2 regions of the Bacillus sp. DJP31 genome follow, and region 2 is predicted to be linked to the other one. Evidence: riboswitches for the same ligand, from Rfam matches in the RefSeq annotation. Region 2 holds a riboswitch; the other holds the start of a gene.

Region 1 (16,422 bases), on a different contig from region 2:
TACAACTTTATCAATGCATTAGGGAAACGTGCAGTCATTAAGGGATTTGACTCTCCTAATAATGATTTCTCATCTTTGTTAGATGTTTTTGAAAAAGCACTAACACAAGAAAAAGAAGTAACAAAACGGATCTATCATCTTTCAGACATTGCCATGGATGAAAGAGAGCATGCTACAATCTCTTTCTTAAAATGGTTCATTGAAGAGCAGGTAGAAGAAGAGGATATGTTTGATAGCATCATTCAAAAACTAAAGCGAATTCAGAATGACAGTAATGCTATTTTCATGCTAGATACAGAATTCTCAAAACGTAGTTTTACCCCATCAGCAGGCGAATAATAAGTATTTGCACACAATTGAAGCCTTAGTATATTTATACTAGGGCTTTTTTTAGTGCTTTAAAGGAGTGGGGGCCTGTCCCCCACTCCTTTAAAGCGTTAAAACCCAGGCTGCGAATGCAAGCCCGGGTTTAGCCAAATATATTCAATTATTGCCCTGGGTTAAGTTGTCCGCCAAGTTGTTGTTGAGCTGTTTTTACAAGTCGTTTTGTGATTTCCCCTCCAACTGAACCGTTTGCACGAGAAACTGTATCTGATCCTAAGTTAACACCGAATTCTTGTGCGATTTCGTATTTTATAGAGTCTAACGCCTGTTCAATTCCAGGCACTAATAATTTATTACTACTTCTAGCCATGTTTTGTCATCTCCTTTTTTTCTTCTACATACAACGTTTGTTACTTTCATAGTATGAGTGACTATATAGTTGCCGATACAAGCCAATGTTTTCATAAGGTGGAAGGAAAATGTTTAAGATGGGAAAGATATTATTAAAGAGTTTATTCTGAAAACAATTGAGGTTGCTCTTTTTAAATACTTAAGTCAAAATGATTAAAGTAAACCTTATTATGAAAGGTATGTGTAGCAGATTGTATCAGAAAATCAAAGCAAAACTAAAACATTTAACTCCAGCACAACTAATTGTAAGCTTTTATTTTATTGCAGTAAGTGTCTCTGTTTCTCTTCTTAGTTTACCAATTGCACATAAACAAAATGTAGAGTGGAACTTCGTTGATGCATTATTTACAGCGGTTAGTGCTGTTAGTGTAACGGGTTTAACCGTCATCTCTACGGCTGATACCTTTAGTATTCCTGGAATCTTTATTCTGGCCTTTGTTCTACAATTTGGTGGGATTGGAATTATGACATTAGGAACGTTTATATGGCTTATAATGGGAAAAAAAATTGGATTAAGAGAAAGAAAACTTATTATGCTTGATCAAAACCAAACCAATCTCTCTGGGCTAGTAAATTTGATGAGACAAATATTAGCGATTATATTTATTATAGAAATAGTAGGGGCACTCATTCTAGGTACGTACTTTTTGCAGTATTTTCCTGACTGGAAGGAAGCCTATTTACATGGGTTCTTTGCTTCCGTGTCAGCAACTACAAATGGTGGATTTGATATCACAGGTAACTCGCTAATCCCTTATGCTAATGACTACTTTGTTCAAATTATTAATATGATACTTATCGTTTTAGGAGCCATTGGGTTTCCGGTATTAATAGAGGTAAAGAATTTCTTAACGAACAGAAAGCGGGATGGAATTCGATATAGATTCTCATTATTTTCAAAATTGACGTCCACTACTTTTCTTTTATTAGTAGTATTTGGTACAATCATCATTTTTTTATTAGAAGTTAATAAATTCTTCAAGGATAAAGTTTGGCATGAAGCATTTTTTTATTCGCTTTTCCAATCGGTTAGTACGAGAAGTGGTGGACTTGCAACAATGGATAGATATTAACGAATTTAGCGAACCAACTCTTCTTTTCATATCAGTTCTCATGTTTATTGGTGCATCACCAAGCTCAGTGGGAGGCGGTATTAGAACCACTACGTTTGCTCTTAACTTCTTATTTATTTATCATTTTGCTAGAGGGAATCGTCATATCAAAGTCTTTGGTAGAGAATTGTATGATGATGATCTCTTAAAGTCACTTGCTGTAACGATTATCGCAACGATCATATGCTTTACTTCTATCCTAATACTGTCAATTACCGAACCTTTCTCTTTAATTAGTATTATATTTGAGGTTTGTTCAGCGTTTGGTACTTCAGGCTTATCCATGGGAATTACACCCGAACTAAGTTCATTTGGTAAGTACATCATCATATTCCTAATGTTTGTAGGTCGTATCGGTATTATCGTTGTCCTCTTCTTACTAGGTGGTCAAAAAAAATTATCACGCTACCACTACCCAAAAGAGCGAGTAATCATTGGCTAAAGAATACTTATGTAACCTCCATTAATCGTAAGAGAGGTCCTTTTCAGATTAATCCTTCACCACTTTAAAGGAACGGGGGCCAGGCCCCCGTTCCTTTAAAGTGCTAAAGTTCCCAATAAGTTACAAATATATTTTTTGGTTTGATTACTCATATTAATAAGGACGAATTTACTTGATAAGGTAGGTAGTTATATGGAACATGAAAAAAGATGGGCGATCGTTTCACTTGCTTCCATACCATTGGTGATGACATTAGGTAATTCTATGTTAATCCCTGTTCTTCCGACTATAGAGGAGAAGCTGAAGATTAGTTCGTTCCAAGTTAGTATGATAATAACGCTGTATTCTGTTGTTGCTATTATTTTAATACCTATTGCGGGGTATTTATCGGACCGAATTGGAAGAAAAAAAGTTATTATTCCTAGTTTATTGATTGCGGGTATTGGCGGGTTACTTTCAGGCTGGGCAGCTTGGAAGATGAAGGATCCATATGTGATGATTCTTTTAGGGAGGGTATTACAAGGTGTTGGAGCAGCAGGTGCTGCACCTGTCGTCATGCCACTTGTTGGTGATATGTTTAAAAATCAAGAAGAAGTAAGTAAAGAACTTGGTGTCATTGAAACATCTAATACATTCGGAAAGGTTTTAAGTCCTATTTTAGGGTCTTTACTCGCAGGGTATATCTGGTATTTGCCATTTTTTGCATTTCCTGTATTTACTGTAATCTCTGTAGTCCTTATGCTATTTTTAGTGAAAAGTCCCAAGAAAAGACAAAGACCACTTCCGTTTAAAAAATTTCTGATTTGTATTAAGGATATATTCAAGAAGAATGGTCATTGGCTTTATGCCATTTTTACCATTGGATGCGTATTAATGTTTGTGCTTTTCGGTGTGCTATTTTACCTGTCTTCAATGCTAGAGGATCAACACCATATTGATGGTTTGAAAAAAGGTTTTACCTTAGCCATACCTTTAGCGGCACTTTGCTTTGCTTCTTATATAACTGGAAAAAAAATCAAAGAAAACAAAGTATTGATGAAATGGATTACATTCTTTGGTATTTTACTGTTAGCAATTTCAGTGTTTGCCATTAGCTTTACTGAGAATATTTTTCTCTTATTGGTCATCTTCTTCTTTTGTGGACTAGGGATTGGGGTTGCACTTCCATGTTTAGACGCTCTTATAACAGAGGGGATTGAGAAGGAAGAGAGAGGAACTATTACTTCCATTTATAGCTCAATGAGATTTATTGGAGTTGCTGCAGGTCCACCCGTTTTTGTTTTACTGATGAAGGCCTCGCACCAAGTTATGTTTTACAGTATTACAGGAATCTGTCTTCTTACTGCATTTATTGCACTGAAAGAAATTAAACCAAAAGAAATAAAATAGAAATTTGGCAGAATCATTGTCTATAGAAAACAGGGAAGAGCTTGGATAATCAAGCTCTTCCCTGTTTTCTAAACTTAATCTTGATTGTAGCTAACGTCCTTATCTGGATGCGTGAAAGGAACACCACGAGGGGGAATCTTTTTTTCGATTAATTCTCTGTTTTCTGCTGTATTCCAACCAATATCATTTGTTGGGTGAACCCACTCTTCCCCAGCCATAATTTCAGGGTCTACTTTATCTGACCAATTATTTAATGGAGAGTTAGGTGAATCATAAAAGCTGTCTCCAATAACAACACCATGTTCATTTATAAAGGGCTTTTCCATTTTTATCCCACTGCCCCTGAATACTGGTGCATTTGGTTGATGTGGCATTGTCTCATTAATAAAAGGAATCTCTAAGTTCTTTTCTTGACTTTCGTTTTTATTTTTCACTTTTTCACCTCTCTTCTGGTAACTTCTTTAAATATTGTTTCCAACAGATATCATCATATGAATGATCCATTAAAATAAGCCTGAATTTGTAAGAGGACAAAACTTCCTTTCATGCAGAGCAACAAGTAGGTAACAATATAGAAGAGGATTTTTTCCTCTTAATATTTTAAAAGAGGTGTTTTGAAATGGCAAAGCGCAAAGTGAAATTTGATGCTGCTCGAAACAATAACTTCACACCAAAGGAGAGTCTTCCTGATACAGAGTTTGCTCAAGAGGCAACTGAAGAGCAGGCAATGAAAGGCGCGAATCGAAATTCCAAAAAAGGGTACCAAAACGAAAAAGCAGGAGTAAAAACATATGGCTAAAGGACTACATCCACCGGATAATAATCATACAATTTCAAAGGATTTGTTAAAAGAAGAGTTTGGTACTGAACTTGGCGATTACAATGCCAATAAGGCATTTGAGCTAGTATCGGAAGCAAAATCGAAATCAAAAAAGAAATTGAATAAATAAAAGAAGGCGTTCTTTTAAAACTATGTCAAAAGGAAACTATTACAGTCAATCTACAAGTTTTGAGTCAAAACGATCCATTTGTGCCAAGTTTACGTCAGGTAGAAAGAAATAATCCATTTGTTTAAGAAGAGTTCCTTCTTTTCACCATAAATTCGAATAAATGGACCTGAAAATTGATGACAAGGTACTCGGATAGTTACGATATCAGCGATTTTTCTGTTTTATCAGCGATTATCAGAATATATCAGCGATTATCTCATTATATCGGCGATTATCAGAATATATCGGCGATAAGACATTTTTCACAAATTTTCAATGCTTGAAATAACCATAAACCTCAAAATACTAAAGCATTAAGATTAGTAAAAGAAACTTCCTTACAAAGGTCACAATTGCACTCTCTAGTCTCATGTTAGACAATATTCTAAGAACAAGCGAAGTATAATTCAAATCAGCATTTACTTCGCTTGTTATAGATTCTAAGCACAAAAAAGACGTTTCAAAAATTCTATTTGAATTTTGAAGCCGTCTTTTTTTGCTGTTTATTTTTCATGAAAGGCTTGGGTTTTTCAATAGCCTAGATATTACCTAGACGTTAAAACTACATTAAATAATTTAATGGGCGCTGAAAAAATCAAGGTCTCTTGATTTTTATGATCAAAGTAAGTTAAAAGAATGGATGGTTCCTCTTTAATCTCCCCTAACTGAAGAAAGTGCTGAAAATCTAATGAGATGGTTTCGAGTACACTGTGTTTAAATAAATCTTTTTCTTGAAGCTGCAATGCCTCAAAGCTATCGCCAAAAATTGTTGGATTCAAAAGGAGTTGTTTATAGATGGATGTACGCTCCTCTTTTTGAAGCGTATCATTCCACCAAGGCTTTCTCGGTTTGAATTTTTGGTTACGCAAATAATCAACCTTAAGAAGGCTATGAGAAATATGAATGTTTTCTTGTCCACTATCGACTAGAAAGTTCCAAAGTCGCAAGAATAAGTCTTCTAGTTGGTGGCCAATTCTTACCCAGCCTTTTTCATCCCAATATTGTCCGAAATCCTGAAAGAAATCAAATGGGGTAGGGAATACCTCTGTAACCAAGTATTCCAGTGTGTAGTCCACCCTGTGGTCATTCCAATACTTTTCTAGTACATCCTCTACCTGCTTTATTTTGGAGATTTCTTGGAATGTTAGCACATTGTTTTTTAAGATTTCATACGGCGAATTGTCCATATATACATAGTCGTGTTCTGCTGCTCGGATACGAAGACCTGTGCCTCGAAGCATTTTTAAGAAACCTAGTTGAAGCTCTTCAGGTCTCATCGCAAAAACATCATTAAAGGTTTTCTTAAACGATTCGTAATCTTCTTCAGGCAAGCCAGCTATCAAATCTAAATGCTGATCAATCTTCCCGCCATCCTTAACCATCGTTACTGTGCGGGTAAGCTTTTGGAAGTTTTGCTTTCTCATGACTAATTCATTTGTAGAATCATTTGTTGATTGGACACCAATCTCAAACCTGAATAAGCCAACAGGTGCATTTTCATTTAAAAATCCAATGACCTCTGGTCGCATGATATCCGCCGTTATTTCAAACTGAAAGACCGTGCCAGGTAAATGCTCATCGATTAAAAAACGAAACATTTCCATCGCATAGCTTCTACTAATGTTAAAGGTGCGATCCACGAATTTAATCGTTTTAGCCCCATTCTTCATTAAGAATCGAATATCATCCTTCACTTTTTCTTTATTAAAATAACGAACACCAACTTCAATAGAAGAAAGACAAAATTGACAGCTAAAAGGGCAGCCTCTGCTTGTTTCAATATATGTTACTCGCTTTGAAAAATGGTGCAGATCCTCCTCAAACTTGAATGGAGAAGGTGCATCTTGTAAGTTTAACTTATTTCTTTGAGGATTAACAACTGGCTTACCCTCAACCGAACGAAAGGCTAAGCCAGGTACTGAAACAAAGTTTTTATTACTTTTAAGCTCATCAAGTAGCTGTTTAAAGGTCTCTTCTCCTTCACCAAGGACGATAAAGTCTACATCTGTTAAACGGTCCAACCAATAAGTGACATCATAAGAAACTTCCGGACCTCCGACAATAATCGTTAGGTCGGGTTTAATTTTTTTTAAGATGCTAATGACTTTAATCGTCTCTTCTATATTCCATATATAGCAGCTGAAGCCGATCACATCAGGTTCATGCCTAAAAAGATCAGTGACAATATTCATCTCAGGGTCTTTGATGGTATATTCAGCCATTTTCACGTCATGCTCTGGCTCTACATACGCACGTAGGCATCTAATAGCAAGATTGGTATGAATATATTTGGCATTTAAGGTACTAAGTACAACATTCATTATATTTGGACACTCCTTTTTTCGAAGCAGGAAATAAGATACTAAAAAAACACACTAAATTATATTTTAACATATTTTAAGAATAAATGACGAACCATGGGTTTTGGAAAGAAATGTATAGCAGTTTTGTGAAGGATTTAGGCGAACTTTGTAGAATGTAGTAATCAAAGAGTGTGCGTTAATTATTAAGAGGAAGGTGAACTACTTGTCTACAAAGCAAAGTGATATGCAATTACAAGCCTCTTTTAAGAAGCTCCAACAAGAAAACAAGGATCTTCTCGATATGATTGGTCAATATCGCATCATGTTTGAACAGTCTTTAGATGCTGTTGTTTTATTTGACTCGAATACATGCTTTACAGAAGTTAATCAGGCAGCTTGCCAGTTGTTCGAGCTACCAAAGGAAAATCTAATTGGTGAAAGCTTATTAAAATTTCTAATGCTTGAATCTAAGCAGAAAATTACAAAACAAAATAAAATGCTGATAGAAGATGGATTCCTAAAGGGAGAATTCGCCATTCGTGTAGGAAATGGGACTGTAAAGCAAGTCGAGTTTTCTGCTAGAAAAAATGATATTAATAATACAGATGTTTCAATAATGCGGGACATTTCACCAAAGAAAATATTAGAGCGACAGCGAGATATAAGCAAGCAATTATTTATGGACGTTTATAAGCAAGCAGTGGATGGAATTGTTATCTTTGATCGTTCTGGAACGTTTATAAACTGTAATAAATCCTTCATGAATAGCTTTGAATTAACAAAAGAGGAGCTACTTAATTCAACAATATACAACTTTGTAGAGCCAGAATATACATATAAATTAGAAAAGCTTTGGACTATTTTAGATGAGAAAGAAAAAGCAAAGGGTGAACTCCCTGTCAAATTGAAAAATGGTGTTAAGAAAGTTTTTGAATTTACTACCACTGCAAATATATTTGATTACTATTATATGTCTATTATGAGAGATGTAACAGATAGAAAAGGCATGGAGAAAAGGCTTCAAGATAGTGAACTTAGGTTTCGAGAAATATTTGATGCTGCCCTGGATGCCATCGTTATATGGGGTAATGGGGGAAAGGTCATTAATGCAAATAGTTCAGCAAGTAAGACATTTGAAATGCCGATTGAGCTTCTAACTCAGGGAAGTTTATTAGACTTTGTTGATCAAACTAGTACTGAAGTTATCAACATGAATAAAGAATTAAAAGAGACAGGTAAGCTAAGGGCTGAGCTCGATTTTCACATGGTAAACGGACAAACAAAAAGGCTAGAATTCACATCAAGATATAAAGTATTAGATGATTACAATATGACTATTTTCCGAAACGTTAGTGAAACCAGGTCAATGGAAAAAAACTTAAGAGAAAAGGAACAAAAGTTTAGACGAATCTTTGAAGGTGCATTAGATGGAATCATACTTTGGGATGAGGATTTAAGTATCATTGATGTTAATCCAGTTGCTTGTCAAATATTAAAGGTAAGTAGAGAAGAATTACTGTTAAGAAGAATTGACCAATTTATAAATAGTACTCAAGATTACACGTTAGAAGCAAGCCAAGCGAATCATGATGCTGGAGGTTTATATGCAGAGCTTCCTTTTATGTTAGAAAATGGGGAAGAGAGAATTATTGAGTTTGCTGTCAAAAGGAACGTAATTCCAAAAATGAATATGACCATTTTCCGTGATGTAACGGAGAGGAAGAATATTGAAATTACTCTCAGGGAGAGTGAACATAAGTTTAGACAGCTTTATGATAATGCCTTAAATGGGTTTATTATCATTGAAGATGAAGGGAATATAGTCAATATGAACCCTGAGGCAAGAAGAATATTTGGTCTTGAAAATGAGATACTTCTCCCGTTAAAGCTTCAGAATTTTGCTTTTATAAATGATATAGAGAGGGAAGAAAAGTGGAAGCAACTTCTAGGGAATGCAAGTTTAAGCGGGCAATTCATTTTGAATAATCGGATAATTGAATATACGCTAAGTAAAAATATATATATAAATAATCATTTAGCTATTCTCCACGATGTAACAGAGCGAAAAGAAATGGAAGAAAAGCTTAGAAAGTCTGATACTTTAACAATTGTAGGAGAACTAGCCGCAGGGATTGCCCATGAGATACGAAACCCAATGACTGCATTGAAAGGCTTTATTCAATTATTACAAGGAAATGTCAAAGAGGATTTCTCTATGTATTTTGAGGTTATAACCTCAGAACTTAAGAGAATTGAATCTATTATTACGGAGTTTTTAATTCTAGCAAAACCACAGGCTGTTCAATACCAACAGCGGGATCTGAAGAAGATCTTGCATGAAACGATTGACCTTCTCACTCCACAAGCCGCTTTAGAAAATATTCAGTTTGAAGTGGATGTTGTAGATGAAGACACTGAGATTTATTGTGAGCCTAATCAGTTAAAACAGGTCTTTATCAATATCTTAAAAAACGGAATTGAAGTTATGCCTAAGAGTGGCACTATCCACGTTTCAATTGAGCATCACTCAGAAAAAATAATGAGAGTCTCCTTTAAAGATGAGGGCTGTGGAATACCAGAGGAAAAAATCAGAAAACTAGGGGAACCCTTTTATACAACAAAGGAAAGAGGAACTGGACTTGGCTTAATGGTATCCTATAAAATAATAGCAGAACATAAAGGGAAAATTGAAGTTGTAAGCAAGGAAGGGGAAGGAACAACCTTCCATATTTACTTACCTATTACCCAAGTTGAAAGTGAATGACTACGCTGAATGAGGGTTCGATGGAGACAGATTATGCTTGATTGCGACATGTAACCCGAGTGTGTAGGACAAGCAGTCGGACAAGCGAATAAGGCAAATCGAATACAATTAATTATTCCGTTTCATCGGGTAATAGATAAGAATAAGCTGCTAATAGGATTCGCTGGAAATAAAGTGGATTTGCAAGAGAAATTCCTTATATTAGAAGGTGCGTAGACACTTAAAGATTGAATGTTGGGCCGTTGAAGCATTCAATGGCCTTTACTCTTGAAAAGAGGGGTCAAATGGATTTAGAAACTGCATTTACTTTTGTGGATCAGTATGGGTACTTTGCATTATTTTTAATTTTATGGATAGGTTTTTTTGGTATTCCTGTTCCAAATGAAGTGATTGTTATGACTAGTGGTTTTGTAACATCAAAGGGATTGCTAGCAACGATGCCAGCATTTCTTGTTACATATTGCGGGGTCGTTATGAGTTTAACAACTTTATATGTTTTAGGAAGGTTCTTCTTTTTTCCACTTCAAAAGCGTTTCCTACATCGTCCCAAATATCAACAACATATACTCAAGGCATCACAGCTCATTGAAAAATATGGTCCTATGGCTCTAGTTGCGGGGTATTGTTTACCAGGCGTTAGGCACTTTGTTCCTTTTATGACAGGAAGTACAAAGATGGCCTATCGAACGTTTGCTATCTATGCCTATGTCACGGCAGCCGTTTGGACGAGCCTATTCTTCTTCCTTGGATTTACTTTCGGCAACCAGATGGATGTTATTTTGAAAAACATTTATATGGCTGGAATCCCGCTCGTTCTTGTGATTGTGCTTATTCTTTTTGTCTTCAATTGGAGAAGGAATAAATCAAACAAAATGAAATAGATCGTACACCATATTCATGGATTAGCATATAATTTCAGTAAGGGAAAAAGTGTTGGTCACGTGCAATAAAAAAGGAGGGAGTTAATCATGAACCGAGGAAAAAAGAAAGTGTTGTTCTATACGACCATTGCCAAAAAGCTACAAATAATTAATGGAGAAGAAACAAAACAAATTATGAATAGTAAAAAAGTGCAGAGGTAGAGAGTCTCTGCACTTTCCTTATCCTTCAATCATAAGAATGACAACTAACTCACCGTTTGTGGATAAAGTGATGGGTACCTTTATTGCTTGGGTAAAACCAGTTAGCTTTGCTTCACCAACGAGAACAGTTGGCGGGGTAATGTCCATAATGAGCTCGTTTTGAGAGGCATTAGTTGCTAGATTACCCGCAATCATATTCCCAAGTTCCCCTGTGAAAGACTCTAGCATTTCTCCTTCGAGCTGCATCCCATACATCATTTCACCGATATAGCTGAATGTCTGTGGGGTTCCGTCGATGACTAATCTGCCTTTTATATCACCTGTCATACCAATTAAAACGGACATGGTTAAACGAATAACCTTTTCTTTAAAAAGAGAAGGTGGATTAATAGTAACAGGCATAGGAAGTACACTCTTTACTGACTGAATGGTCCCGTTTAGTACTTTTGTAACATTCGAACTCTGTGACATCTTTTCACCTCTATTTCAATAGGAAAGTAGCAAAGTTTAGTATGTGAAATTTATTAAAGAAAAGAATGAACAAACAACAATAATCAATAAGGGTAATTTTAAAAATATCATAACATATTTTACGTTGGGTTGTGTGGATTTGTAAGAAAATACTCGAAATTTGTCGATAAAAAAAGTCTTACACGATGTAAGACCTTGTTAACTTACTATAAACTGTTGCTCAATCTCAGCTTGAAGATTCCCTTTAAGCACACCTTTTTCGGTTATGATTGCGGTAATGAGTTCATTAGGAGTGACGTCAAAGGCTGGATTAAATACATTTACACCAAATGGAGTGATTTGCTGGCCGAGTATATGGGTAATTTCTTTAGCATCACGCTCTTCAATAGGGATATCTTCCCCAGAAGTGAGTGTTAGATCAAAGGTTGAAAGAGGCGCAGCCACATAAAAAGGGATTTGGAAGGCTTGAGCAAGTAGTGCTAGATTCAAGGTTCCTATTTTATTTGCCGTATCCCCAGTTGCAGTTATCCGATCAGCGCCTACTATGATAGCAGATATTCCTTTGGTCTTAATGGTATGTGCCGCCATATTATCTGTAATTAGCGTTACGTTAACACCTGCTTGCATAAGTTCCCATGTAGTTAGCCTTGCTCCTTGTAAGACAGGACGTGTCTCAGATGCAAATACTTCAATGTTTATTCCACGTTCTTTTGCCAAATAAATAGGAGCTAGAGCGGTCCCATATCTTGCAGTTGCAATAGATCCTGCGTTACATATCGTTAAAATTTTATCTCCTTCGTTAAAAAGTGAGAGGGCATGCTCCCCGATTTGCCTGCATACCTCTTCGTCTTCTACTTGAATTTGAATAGCCTCATGAATGAGCGTAGTTTTAGCTGCATTTATTGATAATGAACCCTCCACACTCTCAGTTAACCGATTAAGTGCCCATGAAAGATTAACAGCAGTAGGTCTAGAACTAGATAAGTAATCTTTGTCTTTTTGAAGCTGGGTGTGGAATGCAGTTAAATTAACATCCTCATAGCTTTTAGCGGCTAAAGCAAGCCCAAATGCGGCTGCAATTCCAATAGCTGGAGCCCCTCTTACTTTTAACGTATAAATGGCTTCCCATACGTCCTTTACTGTTCTTAACTCAATATAAACTGTCTCAAGTGGAAGCTTTTGCTGATCTAACAATAGGATATAATCATCTTTCCACTGAACAGATTGGGGAATGATTGCTGTCTTAGTCATTTTCTGCATGTACACTCCTTACGATTTCAATTAATTGTTCAATGGATTGAATTTTTTGACGACTCTTAATAAGCTGACTACCTAGTGATAAAGCTTTTCGTTTTGCACTAATTCTTAGCTCATCGTTTGAAATCCCGTCTAAATCTGCCACATGTGCTAACCCAATCGTACGTCTAATTAATTCACATCCTGCAAACCCAATCGTATCTTCAAAAATCTGGTTTAATGTAAATTCTAAATATCCATCAATACGTGAGTAAACTTCAAGGCTTTCTTCTTTCCAAAGAGTAGAGAAAGTGGTGGAAAACACATACCATGTTTTCGCTACATGATGATAGAGTGAATCCCGATCCTGCTCTGGTAATGACAGGGCATTAAGAAGGAGGTTGGCTGTAAACTGACCAATATCAAAGCCTATAGGGCCGTAAAAAGCAAATTCAGGATCAATTACTTTTGTTTCAGTTTGACTTACAAAGATACTACCTGTATGAAGGTCTCCATGTAAAAGTGATTCTCCACTCGTTAAGAACTTCTTTTTTAGCTTGGCAACCTCAAGTTTAAGACTAAGATCATTCCAAAGGTTTTCCGCATCATCTTTTAAAGCTGATTCAAAATTATTGGTCTCATGATTAAAGAAAGGATCAGTGAACACAAGATCCTCTGTTATTTTACATAGTTCTGGATTTACGAATTCTTTAGCTAGCAGCTTCTTCTGCAATGGTTCTAATGCAAAATCAGAAGTATAAAATAGTGTCTTCGCTAAGTATGTTCCGATATGTTGAGAAAGAAGAGGATAATCATTTCGATTAATAAGTCCCTTTCTTGCAATTTCTAGATGAGATAGGTCTTCCATAATAGTAATGGCTAGCACCTCGTCATTATAAAGAACATCAGGAACTAGACCTGGGACATGTTTACTAAATATTTTGAGAGCTTGACACTCAATTTTATTTCGTTGAAGAGTAAGAGGCCAGCTTTCACCGACAACCTTTGCATAGGGGAGTGCTTGTTTAATAATTATGCCCTTGCTATTAACATGATCAACAACACGAAACACAAGGTTTAGATTGCCATCTCCAATTTCATAACAAGTTAACACTTCTCCATCTTCAAATAACCGAAGTCGGATTGCTAGAGTGATTGCTGATCTTTCTGTTAATGGTTCATATATAAATTCCTTTGAAACTGCCATGATTTTACCTCCCATTTTTAATCTAGCTCCAGCACCAAGACCGCCTGAGGTCAAATAACTTGATTCAAATAAAAGGGGATTGTTCCTTTTATTTCCTTTTAGAACATTTGCTATGCCTGGGTCTAAACGGGGCGCTTACGCTTTTTGGATTGGAGGCTTTTCTTAAATAGAAAAGCCTCTTTCAAAAGAAAGAGGCTTGAAGACATAAGCTTCGCACCTCTTATCTACCAGAAAAGAATATTTCTGTGGATGTAGCACCGTGCCTTACTAGAGTTAAAGTTGATAGCGTTATTATAATGCTATAACTACCTCTAAGCGCTAAAACTGATGCGCCCCATTTCACAATGGTATTACGGTCGGTTGCTGCAGCTTCATCGGGGCCATTCCCCTCAGCCAACTCTTGATAAGAGATCAAACAATATTTAGTTTTTGTAAAAAAAAATTTAGTACTCTAGGAAAGTAAGTATTCTGAAATTTTCCACTTGGTGAAAATAATATCAAGTTACACTACCTTTTGTCAACAGTTTTAACTTAATAAAATTCAGGACGTCGATCAGCAAAAATAGGAATTTGATTTCTAACGCGTTGTACCTTTTCTATATCAATGATCCCTTGTAGGATTTCATCATCCTCGGAAGCCTCAGCCACGATTTCTCCCCAAGGATCTATAATCATTGAATGTCCAGCAAATTCATTAGCTGGGTCTGCACCTGACCGATTACACGCGACAACATAGCATTGATTCTCGATGGCTCTGCTAATTAATAACGAGCGCCAATGAGCAAGGCGAGGGAGAGGCCATTCGGCAACGACAAATAAAAGTTCCGCCCCAACCAATGCATGCTTTCTAATCCACTCGGGGAAACGAATATCATAACAAATAAAACCAGCGCATTTTAATTCACCTATCTGAAACATTCCATCGACATGCCCTGGATTTAAATAGACATGCTCATCCATTAATTTAAAAAGATGTAGCTTGCTATATTCACCAACAACTTCACCTTTGTTATCTACGATGAACATAGTATTGTATACACCTTCGTTTGTTTTTTTGGCAATTGAACCGCCAACGATGTGTACATGGTTCTCTTTTGCAAGCTGACATAAGAAGTCTTTTGTTTGCTGCCCGTCCTCGTCAGCAATGTCATCAAGTCTAGTTAAATCATACCCAGTAGTCCAAAGTTCCGGAAGAACAATAATATCTGGTTTTTGAAGGAGGGCTTCCTCTATTTTTTTCTCGACTTGTTGAAAATTTTTGTCGGGATTCCCAAAAGAGATATCGAATTGGATACAGCTTATTTTTATGCTCATGTTTTATCTACTCCTTACAAAATAACTTTACAAGTTGTCACTAACAATATATTATTTTTGACTAGAAATACAATAAGAAAATTCTACATTTACTGCTCTGCTAAAAAAAATACTATTCATTTACTTTCCATTCGTGCGAATGAAAGTATAGCTTCTCTACTATGATTTAAGGAGTTTGAAATGAGAACATTCAAGCAGTCTGAAATACTTAAAAGTCTACCCACTCAATTTTTTGCTACACTTGTAAGTAAGGTAAATAAAGTCATGGAGCAAGGCTATGATGTTATTAACCTGGGTCAAGGTAATCCTGATCAGCCAACACCTGAACATATTGTAACGTCATTAAGAGAAGCAGCTGCCAACCCACAATACCATAAATATTCACCGTTTCGAGGACAACAATTTTTAAAAGAGGCGGCTGTAACCTTTTATAAACGAGAATACGGAGTGAACTTAGACCCAGATAAAGAAGTGGCCATCCTTTTTGGTGGAAAAGCAGGACTTGTTGAAGTACCTCAGTGCTTATTAAATCCAGGGGATCTCGCATTAGTACCGGATCCTGGTTATCCTGATTACTGGTCAGGGGTAGAACTTGCAAGAGGAAAGATGGAGTTTATGCCCTTAAAGGCTGAAAATGACTTTTTACCTGATTATAACGAGATTGACCAAGCGGTGTTAGAAAAGGCAAAATTAATGTTTTTAAATTACCCAAATAATCCGACCGGGGCAATTGCTACAAAGGAATTCTTTGAAGAAACTGTTCAGTTATGCAAAGATAATAACATTTGTGTGGTTCATGATTTTGCCTATGGAGCAATAGGATTTGATGGAAAGAAGCCGATAAGCTTTCTTGAAATAGAGGGTGCAAAGGATATTGGAATTGAAATTTATACCCTTTCTAAAACCTACAATATGGCTGGCTGGAGAATTGGATTTGCAGTGGGGAATGAAAGTGTAATTGAATCTATAAATCTCCTCCAGGATCATATGTATGTAAGTTTGTTTGGTGGGATACAAGTTGCTGCTGCAACTGCTTTATTATCTCCACAGAATTGTGTAGATGAATTAGTCGATCGTTATGAAGCTAGACGTAATACGTTTATTGAAGGGTTGAAGGGCATAGGCTGGGATGTTGATGCACCCTCAGGTTCGTTTTTTGCTTGGCTTCCGGTTCCAAAAGGATTTACATCTGTGAGTTTCTCAGATTACTTACTTGAGGAAGCTCATGTTGTAGTAGCTCCAGGAATTGGATTTGGTCCATACGGAGAAGGCTTTGTCAGGGTTGGACTTTTGTCTGATGAAGATAGGTTGCTTGAGGCAGTGAATCGGATAAAAGCCTTGAACATATTTTAGGATTGACAAAAATCCCTCAAGCTGT
Region 2 (16,422 bases):
GTCTTGTATTGGACATTGAAAAAGTGCTGAAAAAGTACGTGCCTATGACAGAAACAGCCTTTTATATACTTCTTTCCTTATCAGAACCGCGGCATGGGTATGGGATTGTTAAGCATGTTGAGGAGATTTCAGGAACACGAATTAAATTAGGATCGGGAACTGTCTACGGCACGCTAACTAAAATGCAAAAGGATGGAATAATCTCTGTATTTGCTGATGAAGAAAGAAAAACTGTATACGAGGTTACGGATATTGGGAAGAAATTAATCACTGCCGAGATCAACAGACTTAAAGAGTTACACCAAAATGCAATAAAATACGAGGTGAATTTTTATGATTAAAGTATTTCGGCCTTTTTGGAGCTACGATGTAATGAAGACAGAAGGCTGGCTTGCCGAGATGGCTAGCAAAGGATACTATTTTGTAAAATTAAATCGGTGGACCCGTTGCTTTTTCTTTCGAGAGGGCGAGCCCAAAACGATAACGTACCGACTAGTTTACGATAAAAGGGTAGGAGATTTTTTGTCCAGGTCGTTAGTTAGATGAAGGTTGGAGCAAGGTGTATCAAAGAGGGAACTGGCATGTCATCATGATTGAAAAATCACATGAACAAATCAAAACCTCTTCTGTTCGTGAAGGCATAATTAAACGTAATCGGCTAATCATCCATATATTCATAGGTACGATCATTTATCTATCATTTATGGCTGTTAATATGTTGGCTTTGATTATCCCTACTCAGTTTCTAGATGTACTCGTGACAGTTGTTGAGAGTCCTTTGTGGATTTTGACCTACACAGTTTTGGGTATGTCCATCGCGCTCTATTTACTAGCAATCTATTCGATTGGTAAATTGTATAAAACGAAGAAGAAGCTGATTAATGAAAAACAAACCAAGCCTCAATCTGGTAATCAGAAGGAAGAAAAACTAAGGAAGCAACAGGAAAAGGACTTAAAGCGTTCAGGCAAATTAGTTGTAAAAAGAAAATTTGGATGGATGTATGCTCCAGATAAGCTGGAAGAGTGGCTTGAAAAAATGGAGCAAAAAGGGTTTAATCTTCATCGAGTCAGTTAAATAGGGACTGTTTTCTACTTTACTCTTGGCAACCCCCTGAAAGTAAGTTATGCCGCAGATTATCAAAACATCTCGGATGAAGGCTATTTTGAAATACACAGAGAGGCAGGCTTGAAAAGTGTTTTTATCTCCAGGGGCTCATTCCAAAAATGGACATTATGGAGTCAGGTATATACCGAAGGGACGGATAAACCACTTCTTTTCGGTGACAAGATGTTTCACCTAAAACAAGCTAGGCGGGTAGCGCTGGCTTATACGCTTATGTTTCTTCCTATAGTAATGATGAATGGCTTTTATATAGGGACATCAATAGATTATATGTTTAATCATCCAACGAGATTCAATATTACTAACTTTTTAATGTTTGTATTTTTCATAATAATTTTTGTTTCATTTATAACAAGAACTTGGATGTATTATATGCGATTGAAAAGGCTGTAAAGACATTGGAAGGTTAAGGAAGTGGGACACTGTACCTGTCCCCTCTACCCTTTGCCTTAAAATCTCTTCCCTAACTTCATTTTTGCATAATTGTATAAAGAGCCAATCTTCTTATTCCTGATCCCTTCAATATTTAAGATTAATAAGAAATAGACTAGTAATTCTATTAATGCATAACCCACTATAAATAAGATCGCTGCCACCAACATTTAGCCAATTCAGCTCCTCTAGACTTCATTAGTTACTCAGACTTACACTATAATATGCGTTCTTACACAAGCTAGACCGTATTAGGAATTGTATAGGGATGCTTCTTTTTTATGAACAGTGGTACCTTTTCCCAACTGTTAATCATATAGATAAAAAAATAGTGCCAGGCAAAATCCAATTAAATGGAGGTGTCTGGCACTTCAATCCCCTAAGAAAGGAGATACAGAGTAAGAAAACTTACGGCTTCAATCCAAAGAGAGCCGAAATTAGATATCCAAAGAACATCAATAAGAAGAAACTAGCTGTCATAACTGAATTCGATATTATTCCAAAGTGACTTTTTGCAAGATAACCGAAGAAGATTCCTAATGGATTAACGATAAATGTTAGTAACCAAAAACTTTCTGATTGATTGAATACAAGATTAGGAATCCAAACTATAATTCCTATCACAAAACAAGTAATTGATAAAATAGTCCATCTCCGTGAGGCTGGATTCTTGAGATTCAATTATATCGCTCCTTAAAAGATGAATTTTACTATTACCTACCTATTAATGCACGGTTGAATATTAAAATATGCCATAACTGCTAGAGCCTTAACTCTTACTCCCCATGTCATAAATGGTAAACCAAATGTAATATTTCTTATTAGAACATCATCACAACTACATGTGAAATAGCCTTTAGAACCATAACATTTATCATGCATCATACATGCGGCATCTAATACATCTACTGCTTTTCCTCCGCCGTGACCTGGACCACACCAATTACCATGAACAGGAAGACCTAAAGCCTGTATATCAGAATTATTATTATCTACTAATCTATCAGCATTATAAGCTGATATAGTGTTTAACTCTCTACCAATTTCTAATATTGAAATAGATGCACCTTTCTTTAATGCCTTTTTCTAATTAAATGACACTTTGTTTTCATCATCATACACTAAATATTTTTCTAACTCTTTTAGAACAGCTTGGGCTTCTTCTTCTGTGTCTATACTATTAATATCAAATTTGTCTTCTTTTTTTGCAGAGTTTGATGCTGCTACAGCTTCTGTAGAAAAGCTACTTGAAACACCTACAAAGAATAGTACTATGGATAAAAATAACAATACAACCTTTTTTATTCATAATTTATCCTTTTATTTACAAGATAGTTATATATTAACATGAAACTTGATTTAATGACACAAAATTTAGATTATTTTTACATTAATAAAAATTTTTGTAGGACGAGGGGACAGGCACCTCGTCCCAGATTTGAGGTGGGACAATGAACCTGTCCCCTCGTCCCTAGATCAGTATGGTACAAAGCATTCTGAAGCGACTATTACGGAAAACAAAGAAACCGCACGTTATTTTATGAGTTTAGTAGATGCGTCTGCTCTTTATCATAACGCCTCAACACGTTTTACCGACGGAGGAGCACTCGGATACGGTGCTGAAATTGGAATCTCCACCCAAAAGCTTCACGCCAGAGGACCAATGGGCTTACCTGCACTAACAACGATTAAATTTTTAATGACAGGTGACGGGCAAATACGATAGGTAAGAAGAAACCTCATCCATTGGGTGAGGTTTTTTTGTGTTTTATGGTTGACCAGTTTTCAATTTGTCACGTAGATGGTCGCTTTGTCCATTCCAAAACCTCCGAAACACATATTATGTAGAAATACGTAAAAAGGAGGAAAATGAATGTTCCCGCAGCAAAGAGCGAATCCATTTTTATCTAGATATCCGGAAAATCCAATAGGGCGAAGGCAACTATTTGGAGCACGAGCAAACACGCCTTTTGGACCACCAGGAAGGTCTCCATTTGGAGCAAGGGCACCTCTTGGACTATCAAGAAGGGGCCCAACATTACAAAATCAACCTAAACCTGTTGGGCAAAATAAGGGGGACTTAATGTCCTATTTCAGAAAATCAGATGGAAAGATTGATTTTGGAAAAATAACCTCAACGGCATCTCAAATGAGAGGAATGTATACCCAAGTTTCAGGTATTGCTCCAATGATCACAAAGTTTTTCGGAAGATAATTGACTTTGTCTAAAATTAATTTAGCAGTCGATCAAGGAAGGTGCTTGTTGCACTAGATTCCAAAGAAAGAGGTAACACACATCCAAAGAATGGAGGGGTGTTACCTCTTTGTGTAAAACATCTGTAAAAAAGGTGCAGGTACCTATAAGTGTAGTATCTGGATGGGTTCTGGCACCTATCTCAACTTATAATACGTAATCCCCAACGCCAACGCTAAAACTCCCCCCTTAACAATGTCCATTGCATAATAAGGGACAGACATCATCACAAGACCGTTTTGAAGGACTCCAATGAGGACGGCGCCTACGAAGGTTCCGAATGCGTTTGGCTTACCTGCGCCTAATACGGAGTATCCGATGAAGGCGGCAGCAACAGAATCCATTAAGTAGGGAGATCCTGCATTGATTTCTGCTGTCATGACCCGTGATGCTAATACAATTCCACCAATGGATGCAAAGAAGGCAGACATAAGATAGGCAACTACTTTGTATCTGTTAACTGGAATTCCTGAAAGCTTGGCTGCTTCAGCATTTCCCCCAATGACATACATGTACCTACCGTGCTTTGTGTACGTTAGAAAAACGTGTACGAAGAGAACGACTATAATCATGATTATGATAATCCAAGGAACCTGGCCGATTTTCCCAAAGAGTGGAGAGATGAGACCCTCAGCAAAGCTTCCATCAGGCATAACCATGTTTTGCGAAATGGTTGCACCTCTTGTGTAGGTAAGGGCAATTCCTTGAATAATAAACATCATCGCAAGTGTGAGGAGCATATCGGGAATCTTCACTTTTACGATCAGTATGGAATTTAACGCTCCAACTAATAAGGCTGCAGCAATGGCTGCCATAATCGCGATGAATGTATTTTGTGAGAACCATACAAACATGGAAATAACAATGGCGTTTGATAAGGAGGCAACGGATCCCACAGATAAATCAAATCCATTAACAGAAAGCGAAATCGTGATGCCAATTGCGATAATAGTGACGATAGAGATGGATCGTAAAATATTGATGATGTTGTTTCCTTGTATAAAAGAGGGGTTGGCCACTGCGAATACCACAATCAACACAATGATCGTTAAGATGGTTCCGTATTTATATAAAAAATTGAAGATGGAGTTCGAGTTTATTGATGCGCCCATGCTACTGGCCTCCTGCTGAGTAGTATAATATTTCTTCTTCGTTCGTCTCTGATGTCGCTAGCTCACGTGCAATTTGTCCGTCATATAACACATACATACGATTGGTGATGCCCATGATTTCTGATGTTTCAGAGGATGCATAAAGGATTGCCTTTCCTCGATCTGCTAAGGCAACAATTAACTCAAAGATATCCTTTTTCGCCCCAACATCCACACCTTTTGTTGGCTCGTCAAAGATGTACACATCAGCTTCCGTGATCAACCATTTTCCAATCGCAATTTTTTGCTGATTTCCACCAGAGAGATTTTGGACGAGTGTATCTGCGGAGGGTGTTTTAATTCCAAGGCTGTTAATGAGTTCAACGGCTTCCTTCTGTTCTGATTTCCTGTCTAAAAAACCAAACGCTTTGGTGAACTTCCCTAAATTCGCAGCTGTTAAGTTTGTAGCAACAGTCTCGGTAACTAGTATTCCCTCTTTTCTTCTTTCCTCAGGAACGAGTGCCAGTCCATTCCTCACTGCTTCATACGGGCTCTTAAGTTTTACCTTTTTCCCTTTCAAAACGATGTCCCCAGCTGTAACGTTCGAGAGGCCAAAAAGAGTTTTACAGAGTTCAGTTTTTCCTGCTCCAACAAGTCCTGCAATCCCGACAATTTCTCCTTGAGCAGCCGTGATGGAAATATTTCTAAGCTTAGAAGATTCATAGAGATTGTTCACTTCCAACACCGTTTGACCAATATTAAAGCTAATTGGAGGAAACTGCTCCTCTAGCTTTTTTCCAAGCATTTGTTCAACAACTTTATTTTGAGAGGTAGCGGATGTTAATTCTTTTGAAACAAACTCTCCGTTCCTCATCACGGTGATCTCATCGCAGATGTCAAAAATTTCGGGTAGCCGGTGAGAGATGAAAATAATGCCTACGTTTCTATTCTTTAAGTCTTTCACAATCCGGAAAAGCTCTTTAGTTTCTGTTTGGCTTAAAGGGGCAGTTGGTTCATCAAGTATTAGAAACTTACAATCTGTTGCTATAGACTTTGCGATTAACACCATTTGTTTCTCAGCAAGGGTTAGTTCACTAACTAATTTCTTAGAAGATAGGTTGATATTCAATCTTTTTAAAACATTGATTGCTTCTGTATGAAGTTCCTTCCAGTTAATGAACTGCTTACGCTTACTCTCATTTACCGTTTTTCCTAGCATAATGTTTTCTCCAACTGATAGATACGAAATTAATGCGGTATCGACTTCTTGATACACAGTTTGAATTCCATACTCTTGGGCATGTTTAGGGGTACGAATGGGAAGTAGGTTTCCATCAAGAGTAATTTCGCCACTGTAGTGACTGTATGCCCCAGATAAAACCTTCATGAGAGTAGATTTTCCAGCGCCATTGGCCCCAATTAAGGCATGTACTTTGCCTGTCTCTGTTACAAAATCCACATTGTTTAATGCCTTCACACCTGGAAACTCAATGGAGATGTTGTTCATTCGAAGTACTGTAGCCGTCATTATTTTTTCCTCCCTTCATAAAAGTAGACACTCTCTTTACTAGGTAAAGAGAGTGTCCCGATACGGGTAAACGCTATTTTTTATAGTGATCCTTTAATACCTTCATCCACTCTTCTTCAAAAGCAGTAGAAGTTCCCCAGCCTTCAACGATGTCAGCAAGGTTGACCATGTTAACGGCCCCATCTGATTTACGTAAATCTTCTTGGGAAATTAATGATGCTTCTAAATCATATGTTGGGGGCGTTTCTTCACCAGCAAGTTTCTTCGCTAGTAATCTCAAATTGACAGCACCAATTAGTTTGGGATCTACTGCTGCTGTGTATTTCCATGGACTTGGGTTCGCTTGAATTTCTTGAAGATCTGCATTCGAAACATCAATTCCATAGATTTTAATCTCGTCACGACCTGCTTCTTGAATCGCACGTGTTGCCCCAATCGCAAAGGCATCCCATGAGGCAAAAATCGCATCAATTTCACCCTTTGGATGCTTGTTTAGCATAGCAGCTACTGCATTTTGAGTTTGGACAGATGTATCAGCAGCCGCCACACCGAAACGCTCAACTTCTTTGATTCCAGGGTTACTCTTTAGCGTATCTTGGTAAACAGCGTTACGTCTGACCATTGGAGGGAATCCATCAACCCATAAGTACACGATATTGGCTTCTCCATTATGTTCCTTCACCAATTGATCAAGTGCTAATTTGGCTAACTCTTCATCATTTTGAGAAGTCAACGTCACCCCTTCAACCGTTGCAATGTCAGGGTTCGAGTCAAAAGTTACCACACTCTTTCCAGCTTCAGTCAGCTTTTTAACTCCATCAACCGTCGCGGCATCATCACCGTGTGAAATAATAAACCCATCATAATCCTGTGTTAAAGCTTGCTCAATCGCATCGTGGAACTTAGCTGAATCCCCGTTAGCCGTGAACACATCCACTTCAAAGCCTAATGCTTCTCCCTCTTCCTTCGCTCCAGCTAAAAATTGAGCCGTATGGTCATCTCCACCAATTTTGCGGATCACCTTAATTTTCGCCCCTTCACCATTTGCAAATCGTTCTGGTACATTTTCAAAGGATACTTTTTCATTTGTACTTGCCTTTTCACCTGACGAACATCCTGTTAAAAGTATTGATAATGCTAGTGCTGAAGTGAAAGCTGTTTTAATGATTGAATTTCTCATGTTGATTGTCTCCCTTTAATTTCTGATTTTGTGGTTACTAGATTAGGAGAGGATTCACGCGTTTAAACGTAAAAAAACCTCTCAAAGAGAGGTTTCATCGCAATATATCGGATGTTCCTCTCTTATCTGTCAAAACAAATAAATGTTTTGCAGGATTTAGCACCAATTCCATAATGAAATGGAACGGTTGCCGGGCATCATAGGGCCAGTCCCTCCGCCTCTCTAGATAAGAGATTACGTATTTAATTATTAAGAAAATTTATATTCCTTACTTTAATGGGTTGTGGGGTGGATGTCAATATAAAAATAATAACATGTAAGAATGATTCGTTCTTGTAAGATGAGAGTATACGGTATCAAATAATACCGAATATGAACTAACCTAAAAAAACGCTCACATAAAACAAAAATGGGAACATAAGCGCAAAAAATATATGAAAAATAGAATGAAGATTAAAAAGGCGTAAAAGGACGATGGTAATGATGTGTGGGTTTTTAAGAGGAAGATAAATAATTTTGACGCATACATAAAGTTAAAGACGGATAAACGTGGTTGTGTCTGTATTTCTTTTCATAGAGACTGGGGATAAAATCATATCACTGAGGGGTGGTTAAATTTGGTAATTTAGGTTAAAGAAGAAAATTCTAATATAAAATAGTAAGAAGGATAGATATCCTAATGTCTAAGAACATTTGGTGTGAAATGTGCCAGGAGGAGGTGCAGTCATACAACATAATTCAAAAAAAATGAGTTATATGCCTATAAAGGAGAGTCCATTGAAGTAAATGCAAGTGTAGCCATTTGTCCTCATTGTGAATCGGAATTACCTGATGAACAACTTGATGGAGCTATTATGCATAAAGTTCAAAGGATATATATGGAACGGATGGGAATATCCTTTGAAGAGATTAAAACGATCAGAACTGAGTTAGGTCTTTCTATGGATCTATTTGCAGAAATACTTGGTTGGAGTAAAGCGACCATTGTGAGATATGAAGTTGGAAAGGTACCGTCATCTTCTCACATTACTATTTTAAAAATACTAAAAGATAATCCGGAAGAGCTAGGAAATTACTATCTTCAGAGTAATCATAAGTTTTCTAAAAAAGAACAACAAAAAATTGAAAGGGCCTTTCAAGATTTTGATTTTGAGGTTTTCCAACGAAACTTAATTGATACTCTTAAAAGATATTACCATGAGTATGAGAAAACAATTGAAGCAGGATTTAATACATTTTCAATGGATAAAGTCATTCAGATGATTCTATTCTTCACGCAGGATGGTCTTAATAAGACTGTTTTGTTAAAACATTTATTTTATGCAGACTTTTTGAACTTTAAAAGATCCCTTCTATCAATAAGTGGATTAACCTATATAAAATATAAACATGGTCCTGTACCAATGAAATATAACTTGTTACTTGATACTTTACAAGAAACTGGACACATTGAGATTGAAGAAGAATACTTTGAAGAATATACTCGAACAACTATTAAGTCAAAAAAGGAATTTGATTCAAATTTTTTTGAGTTACATGAGTTGAATGTTCTAAATGAAGTTCAAGAATTTTTTGATGGTTATGGTTCTAAAAGGATAAGTGATTTTTCCCATGATGAGGATGGTTGGAATCATACAGAGGTAAATAAGATTATCCCTTATGATTTTGCTGAAAATCTTAAACTAGACTAAGCATAAACAATTCGAATATGATAATTCTCAAATTAATAGGTAAAACAGCTTCTGCATTTATTGCGCGCGAAGCTGTTTTTGATGCAGTTTACCCTAATGTGAAGGATCATCATAAAGAACAGAAAATAAGTGCCACGTACCAACCAATCAATGGAAGCTGGCTGGCACTCCTATTTTTAGTCTATTTAAGATAGAAAAGAAAGTAAATCAATCTGTAAATTCGAGGACATCGTTGAAAATCCGATCCAAACCCCATAGCCGATTAAAATAATACCTGATGTACTAGATATGAATCTAAGACTGGAAGGCTTGACGTAGGATTTCCCCAATGCTGACATGATGGCTAGAGTAATGTTCGAAATTGAGATTCCTAGAAATATATATACGACTAACCATAACGGAGAAGTGAAGGTAGTCGTTTTTACGGATAGCAATGAACCATAAATTCCTGTCCAGAATACGAGATTCAAAGGATTAGCTATGGCAAGAAAAAAACCAGTAGTAAAGGATTTCTTTTCTTTTACATTGGAAGGTGTGTGGTGATCTAGATTCGTCTTTTTATTTTCTTGTGCTCTGAATGCCGATATAAATTAACATCATTGAACCAAAAAATCCTAGAATAATCTGTGCAGTATTGAAGTGAAAAAGTGTCCTAAACCTAAATAGATGATACATATAATAACGAAATCAGCAGTCGTAGCCCCTATTCCAACTAGCCAGGAAGGAACGAAACCTTTCGTCACTCCCTGCTTAATCAGTTCTAAATTAACTGGTCCAATGGAAATGGCTAATGTAATACCAAGAAATACGTGTTGAACTAATAATTCCAAATCATTAACCTTCTAGCAATTCTAGAACACCCAACGTATCAATGACTGTTGCAAATTCATCGCTTAAACTGACGAGAGCCAAAGTGTGTATTTCTTCCGCACTGTAGAGCTTTCCGTCAAAACTCACTCGTTCAAAAGTAGCGGTAGCATCCGATACAATGTATGGAGTGAAGCCAAGGTTTTTGCCCATTCTTGTTGTTGTGGAAACACAATGGTCGGTTGTTAAGACTACAATCACTAGGGTTTCAATATTGGCTTCCCTTAAATGATTTTCAAGATTTGTACCGATAAAAGAGCTGTTTACATTTTTGATCATCACAGGTTCTCCTGGTAGAGGGGCTACGATTTCTTTTATATCGCGTCCAGGATGATGAGGCAGGGCGGGATTACTAATGTGTTGAATGTGAACGATTGGGCGATTTGTTTCTCTCCACACGTGTAATAAAGTTGCCATGTTTTCTTCCGCGTTTAGATTATTTCTGTTCCCTAGTTCCGGATTATCAAAATGATTTTGAACATCGATCAATATTAAAGCTGTGTTAGTTGATAGTTTCATATAAATTCCTCCTAGTGTCATTAAATTGTTGGGTTAAATCCCATTAATCTTCTTACTTCGTTTGCATTATCTCTGGAAGTCATTAATTCAAGAAGTGTAAAAGCTACATCAAATGCGGTTGAGGGATTGTAGGAAGTAATAATATTATTATCGATTACGATCGGTTGATCTGGGATCACGTTGGCTCCCATTTCTGCTAATTGTCGCTGTCGCTTGCGATCATTTAAATTATAGGTCGTTGCATTTCTGTCTTGTAGTACGCCACTCTTTCCAATCACTAATGCGGCGACACAAATGGAGGCAATGGGTTTCCTTTGTTTATCGAATTCACGAATGAAGTCAAGCACCTCAGTTCGAAAAGCATTCTCGTAAAACCCAGCAAACTCAAACCCACCTGGTATAGCTAAAGCATCAAACTCATCGGCGGTTACCTCTGAGAGTACCCGTTCAGGAAGGATAGTAAAATTCCAAGTGCATTTTAGTTCTTTGTGAGTTCCAACTGTAATGAGTTCAGTGGAACCATCGCCTTCTTCTTGGTTCCATCCAAACACATCTGTAAACACGCTTGCCTCAACTGCTTCAAATCCATTTGGTAAAAGTAAACAAACTTTTTTCATATTTTTAATCAGCTCCTTACTAGAATTGTATGTTAAAATTAAACATTAGTAAAATTGAAATAACTAAATATGATGTTCAGAATTTCTGATGGTAACATTTTCTGATGGTAACATTTTAAGGGGGGATTACAATCGAAATCCGTCAACTTCAATCTTTTAAGACAGTAGCCGATTTAAATAGCTTTACCAAAGCCGCTCAAACCCTTCAGTACTCACAAGCATCCATCACTTCTCATATTCAGCAGCTTGAAGAGGAGATTGGGTTTCCTTTATTTGACCGATTGGGAAAACAAATAGAATTAACGATGATGGGGAAGGAACTTTATCGATATACAGATGAATTACTAGCGGTCTATTCAAAGATCCAACATATTTCATCAGACGATCATACAATGAAGGGTGAAATTCGTATTGGTGCATCCGAAACGATGACCATATACAGGTTAGGATCAGTGATATCAACGTATAAAAAGCTTTATCCAGAGGTCACGATTACCCTAATTAATGATAATTGTATTCCGCTTCGAGAGAGACTTCATACAGGAGAATTAGATATTGCGATAACCTTAGAACCTACTATTGTAAATGACTCTCAACTAACGACAGCCATTTGGTCGGAAGAACGCTTAGTATTTATTGGGGAAAGAAACCATTCCTTGAATAAAATAGAGGAGGCGGACGGGGAGTGTATTATTTTTACGGCGGATCTTAATTGTGGGTTACGAAAATTTTTCGAAGGGTACCTTATTGAGAAGCGAATCAATACTCTTAATCATTTAGATTTTACTAGTATGGAAGCCATCAAACAGTGTGTTGTAAGTGGATTAGGAATTAGCTTGATGCCATTCATAAGTGTAGAAGCACTGTTGCGAGACGGAAAACTGAAAGTCATAGAATCAAGTTGTGAAAACCCTACTTTCTATGCGCAAATCTCTCATCACAAAAACAAATGGCTGTCGAATGCTCATAAGAAGTTGATTGAGATGGTTTTGGGAGTTTGTTAGATAGATCCTGGCAAACCTTTAGAAAAATTATTATGAAAGTTGAGTGTTAAGGATGAAAAGCAAGATGGATGAAAATCGTACTAGTTTAAGTGGTGGTTTTCATAACGATGTGTTTCATATCAAGGAGACAGGAAAGGTTGTTAGGCTTTCCAATAATGAAAAAACAATGGAAATGGTATATCAAGAAATTGAATGGATGAATTTCTTATATGAGTAAGGTTTTGCAGTATCCAAACCCGACATGACTTTAGAAAAAGAAGATGGACGGGTCAGAGCATATTTTACATTTATCTAAGGTGAACAGATTGATGTAACTAACAAACTTCACTGGAATGAAGAAAATTTTGAGCAGTGGGGGATGATTTTGGGTAGAATGCATGCTTTATCCAAAATATTTCATCTGGATGAAGTACATAGACCTGTATGGTCCATAGAAAATACGGATGTCTTGGGTATTAGGGGGAGGGTAGCACCATGGATAAGGGAAGAATACGATAATTTGATGATCAGTCTTTGTCATTTCGACATCACCCCTGAGACATATGGGCTAATCCATAATGATTTTCATCAAGGGAACCTAATTATTAAAGAGGGAACGATAACAACAATTGACTTTGATGAATGTTCATATAATTGGTTTGCCCAAGATATTGCGGTAGCCTTCTATCACGCATACTGGCAGAATAAAACTTACAATGTAAATGTCGATAGATTCACCAAGACGTTTTATAGCTGTTTTTTTGCAGGGTATCAGGCAGAAAAGATGATTCAACCAGAAATGATTAAACAAATCCCTATATTTCTAAAACTGAGAGAAATCTTTTTGTATCAATTATTTATTCAAAAGTGGGATTTAAATCAATTAGAGGAGTGGCAAAGATTTACTTTAGATGACTAACAGGAGAAAATTAAGAACAAAGTGCAGTATGCAGGGATTGACGATTTATCTATTTATCTGTAACTGTTGCAATTAAACGATAGATTCCAGGGAGTGATTATTTTGGAGATTAAAATAGATGATTTAACAGGACCTGAAGTGGCTCAATTGGTTGGGGAACACCTTCAAGGTATGACCTGTAAGTGTTAAGGATGTTAGATATATGACAAATAGATTTTTCGTGAAAATTTTCCTATATAGATTTAGTTTTGAGTTATTTCGCGACTTAATTTTTAAAATTTTCTCAACTTTTACACTCTATTCGTAAAAAGATTATTAATCTACAATTATGTAGTAATAGCTATTACAAAATAAAACTTATTATTAGGGGGAATTATTGTGAAAGTTGTAAAAAGCCTTGGACCATTAGCGCTAATTATTTTATTATCTGCTCAACCTGTCTTAGCAACATCTTCAAGTTCGTCAGAAAATATGAATCGTTCGGATTCAAAAAACATTGAAGCTGAACAAAGAGCTGAATTAAGACAAATGTGGGGAAAACATAATGTGGAAGTTTTGAATAGCAACGGAAAAGAAGAAGTGGGAACCTTTGGGGTGGATCCTGGTTATACGGGAATAGGAAGCAAAGGTGACATTCTTATAGCTCTAGATTCAATAACAGATCATGTTGCTTTAGTAAAAGATACTTATATCTTAATAGAATCACATCCAGATAATCCAGGTGGAGATGTAGCGTACCGTGATAATAACTGGAAAGAAAGATATACACAAATTAAAGGGATGAGAGTTTCAGGTGCTACTAGTACAAATAAAACGAATGCAGTAAATTATGCTATAGCCCAGTTAGGCGAAGGATACAACATATACAGTGGGAGATGGACTACAGATGAGTGGTACTGTAGTAAACTTGTCTGGCGCGCTTGGTACGGACAAGGTTTTGATCTTGAAGGCAGAAATCTTGAAACGCGTGGAACTCACGTAACTCCAGGTGATATTTTAGACTCACCATTAACTACAGTATTCTATTAAAACGAATATTTATATTTAATTGCATAAAGTAAACCAATTATGGATTACTTTGTGCAATTTTTAAAAAACTTGTGGTATAACTGAGAGGAAATAAAATTGAAAATTAAAATGTTAGTGTTATCAATAGTAGTATCTACAATTGTTGTTGTGTTGCTTGCATTTGATTCAAAACCAAGTTTTAAGGTTCTAGCAACGGACTATGTTAACGATATTACAGAAATATATACCTATAGAGGCAACCATTTAGTAAATAAAGACGTCTATCAAATAGGCGGTGTAGAGATTATAAATAATAATAAAAATGAAAAAGTAATGTTTAATAAATACGGAAATGAATTAATCACAATAGCTAATCAAAAAGTTAAAAATTTTAAAATTAAAAAAAATCCGTTACAAATTGAAAAATTTAACAACAAAAATTTTGCTTTACATAATGAAGGAATAAATTCTTTCCAATTACAAGTCTATGACAACAATTATAATGTGACAAATCAAAGTATCAAGACAGATGGTTATGCAAGGAATTTTATAATTATTAATAATTTAATCTATGTTTTAGCAAATAAATATGATTTAGAACAAAATAGAACTGTTGGAGTATATGTGTTTAATTTGACAACCTTAGAAACGTTACATTTTACTGAAATGGAAGAACTTACTTTTGGTTTCCACATGGAAAAATTTGGCGATACAATTGAAATTTATGGTAATTCTAGTGAAGTTAAAAAAGATTTAACAACCTACTCTTTAAATATTAAAAATTTTGAATCAAAGCTAATTATTAAATCTGATATTCCAGTTATATGGGTAAGCAAAATTTTAAAAATAGATGGCTATAACATAATTTTAAATAACTATTCAATCATATCTATAGATAACTCAAAAAACATAAAAGTCGAATATAAGAATGATCAGACACTTATTGATTTTGAATACGACGAAAAGAAAAGAGTTTTTTACTTACTATCTGGAGATTTTGCAACCAAAAAATTCCAAGTTCAAAAACTAAATCAAAAATTTGAATTAATTGAAACCATTTATCTAAATGAAAATAATAAAACTCCAACGGATTTGATTTTAGAAAAAAAAGTTTAATTTAATTTAAGTAGAATTAAACAAGTGTCCTTGTGGAGAGAGACTATACTAACTCAGCGGTTCAATCAGGATATGTTAAATAAGAAAATGAAAAAGGATTCTTTTTGAAAAGGTAAAATAAAAAAAATATAGTTATTCAACTCGAGATTAATATTCTTTCATTTTCTGTGATGTAGCTATTATTTTTAAGCTACATAGATAGCTAAAGGGGTAGATTAGTATAAGAAGGTAAGATGTACTTTACATCAATAATTAAGAAAAGAACTGTTTAGGGGGTGATCAAAATAGATAAATTCATGAAATGGTTTATAGTTTCATTTATATTGGGGATTGTAGGGCTAATAGCAGTATTTTTCGTGGAAGATATTGCAAATGTAACTGGTGAATTGAATCGAAGCATCTTGTTAGTTAGCACTATAACTGTATTTATTTTAATTTTAACTTCGTTATTTAGTATTGTTAAAGCTAATTCAAATAGAATCAAGAGAGAATTAGTTATTTCTGCATTTTTCACCCTAATTCCTTTAGCAGCATTAGTAATGAATGGATTAATTTTCACTGTTTATTTTATAGGTAAGTAAAGTGAATATTTAGAATAATACACTTAAAATAACGGAGTGCTTAGCTGAAACTATAAAGTACCCCCTTTTTCTTATGAATTAACCCAGCAGGTTAGTTCATAAGAAAGAAATAAAATTCAAAGAGCCTAAATTATTTAGGCTCTTTATTTGGATTCAAAATAAACTATTTGGTTTCTATGGAAAAGGAAGTAGGAATGGGTTCAGTTTCATTTTCATACAATCAGATCTAAACATTTTTTTGGAGCGAGGGTTTAGTCTCAAACACATTCAAAGTTCGAGGTTTAAATTTCCGATTCATAACAAATATGCTTTACTGCATATACCGAATAGGCTATAAAAACAATGATTTATAGATTAAATCTACTGATTCGGAATGCCCTCCTCCCATATGTCGACCTCAAAGAAAGAGGAATGCTTTCTAGCAATCTTTTGACTTCGTCACACAGATAAAAAGGATAATAACCTTTTAGTAATTTGGAAATGGTGACATCCGGTGTGAAACTTGTGTTGCCA

What was found. A riboswitch is a leader RNA that binds a small molecule or an ion and turns the genes downstream of it on or off. The one in region 2 is predicted to bind S-adenosylmethionine.
Positions count from the first base shown of each region.
Region 1: it holds a riboswitch for S-adenosylmethionine, as region 2 does, so the genes downstream of both, mtnK (S-methyl-5-thioribose kinase) here and ACOI1C_RS19070 (sugar ABC transporter substrate-binding protein) in region 2, are expected to answer to the same signal.

Region 1 covers NZ_JBMERO010000008.1:115,121-131,542, reverse strand. Annotated here, with positions in the region: gene ACOI1C_RS09910 (ferritin) at 1-339, shown strand, start outside; gene ACOI1C_RS09905 (small, acid-soluble spore protein, alpha/beta type) at 488-694, opposite strand; partial or broken gene ACOI1C_RS09900 (TrkH family potassium uptake protein) at 915-2,289, shown strand; gene ACOI1C_RS09895 (MFS transporter) at 2,482-3,678, shown strand; gene ACOI1C_RS09890 (DUF3905 domain-containing protein) at 3,753-4,112, opposite strand; gene ACOI1C_RS09885 (hypothetical protein) at 4,298-4,477, shown strand; gene ACOI1C_RS09880 (hypothetical protein) at 4,470-4,628, shown strand; gene ACOI1C_RS09875 (B12-binding domain-containing radical SAM protein) at 5,213-6,988, opposite strand; gene ACOI1C_RS09870 (PAS domain S-box protein) at 7,215-9,734, shown strand; partial or broken gene ACOI1C_RS09865 (MGMT family protein) at 9,816-9,950, shown strand; gene ACOI1C_RS09860 (DedA family protein) at 10,019-10,615, shown strand; gene ACOI1C_RS09855 (chemotaxis protein CheX) at 10,835-11,287, opposite strand; gene mtnA (S-methyl-5-thioribose-1-phosphate isomerase) at 11,486-12,538, opposite strand; gene mtnK (S-methyl-5-thioribose kinase) at 12,531-13,730, opposite strand; SAM riboswitch class I at 13,948-14,140, opposite strand; gene ACOI1C_RS09840 (carbon-nitrogen family hydrolase) at 14,262-15,044, opposite strand; gene ACOI1C_RS09835 (pyridoxal phosphate-dependent aminotransferase) at 15,225-16,397, shown strand.
Region 2 covers NZ_JBMERO010000029.1:26,791-43,212, forward strand. Annotated here, with positions in the region: gene ACOI1C_RS19025 (PadR family transcriptional regulator) at 9-341, shown strand; gene ACOI1C_RS19030 (hypothetical protein) at 400-546, shown strand; gene ACOI1C_RS19035 (hypothetical protein) at 560-1,075, shown strand; gene ACOI1C_RS19040 (hypothetical protein) at 1,964-2,236, opposite strand; gene ACOI1C_RS19045 (hypothetical protein) at 2,642-2,845, opposite strand; partial or broken gene proA (gamma-glutamyl-phosphate reductase) at 3,027-3,281, shown strand; gene ACOI1C_RS19055 (YppG family protein) at 3,429-3,770, shown strand; gene ACOI1C_RS19060 (ABC transporter permease) at 3,947-4,921, opposite strand; gene ACOI1C_RS19065 (sugar ABC transporter ATP-binding protein) at 4,923-6,428, opposite strand; gene ACOI1C_RS19070 (sugar ABC transporter substrate-binding protein) at 6,502-7,608, opposite strand; SAM riboswitch class I at 7,728-7,841, opposite strand; partial or broken gene ACOI1C_RS19075 (type II TA system antitoxin MqsA family protein) at 8,364-8,663, shown strand; gene ACOI1C_RS19080 (Panacea domain-containing protein) at 8,649-9,299, shown strand; gene ACOI1C_RS19085 (hypothetical protein) at 9,317-9,493, shown strand; partial or broken gene ACOI1C_RS19090 (LysE family translocator) at 9,485-10,129, opposite strand; gene ACOI1C_RS19095 (cysteine hydrolase family protein) at 10,134-10,685, opposite strand; gene ACOI1C_RS19100 (DJ-1/PfpI family protein) at 10,706-11,302, opposite strand; gene ACOI1C_RS19105 (LysR family transcriptional regulator) at 11,440-12,306, shown strand; gene ACOI1C_RS19110 (hypothetical protein) at 12,371-12,523, shown strand; gene ACOI1C_RS19115 (phosphotransferase enzyme family protein) at 12,611-13,204, shown strand; gene ACOI1C_RS19120 (YiiX/YebB-like N1pC/P60 family cysteine hydrolase) at 13,583-14,233, shown strand; gene ACOI1C_RS19125 (hypothetical protein) at 14,330-15,328, shown strand; gene ACOI1C_RS19130 (hypothetical protein) at 15,685-15,909, shown strand; gene ACOI1C_RS19135 (DEAD/DEAH box helicase family protein) at 16,405-16,422, shown strand, end outside.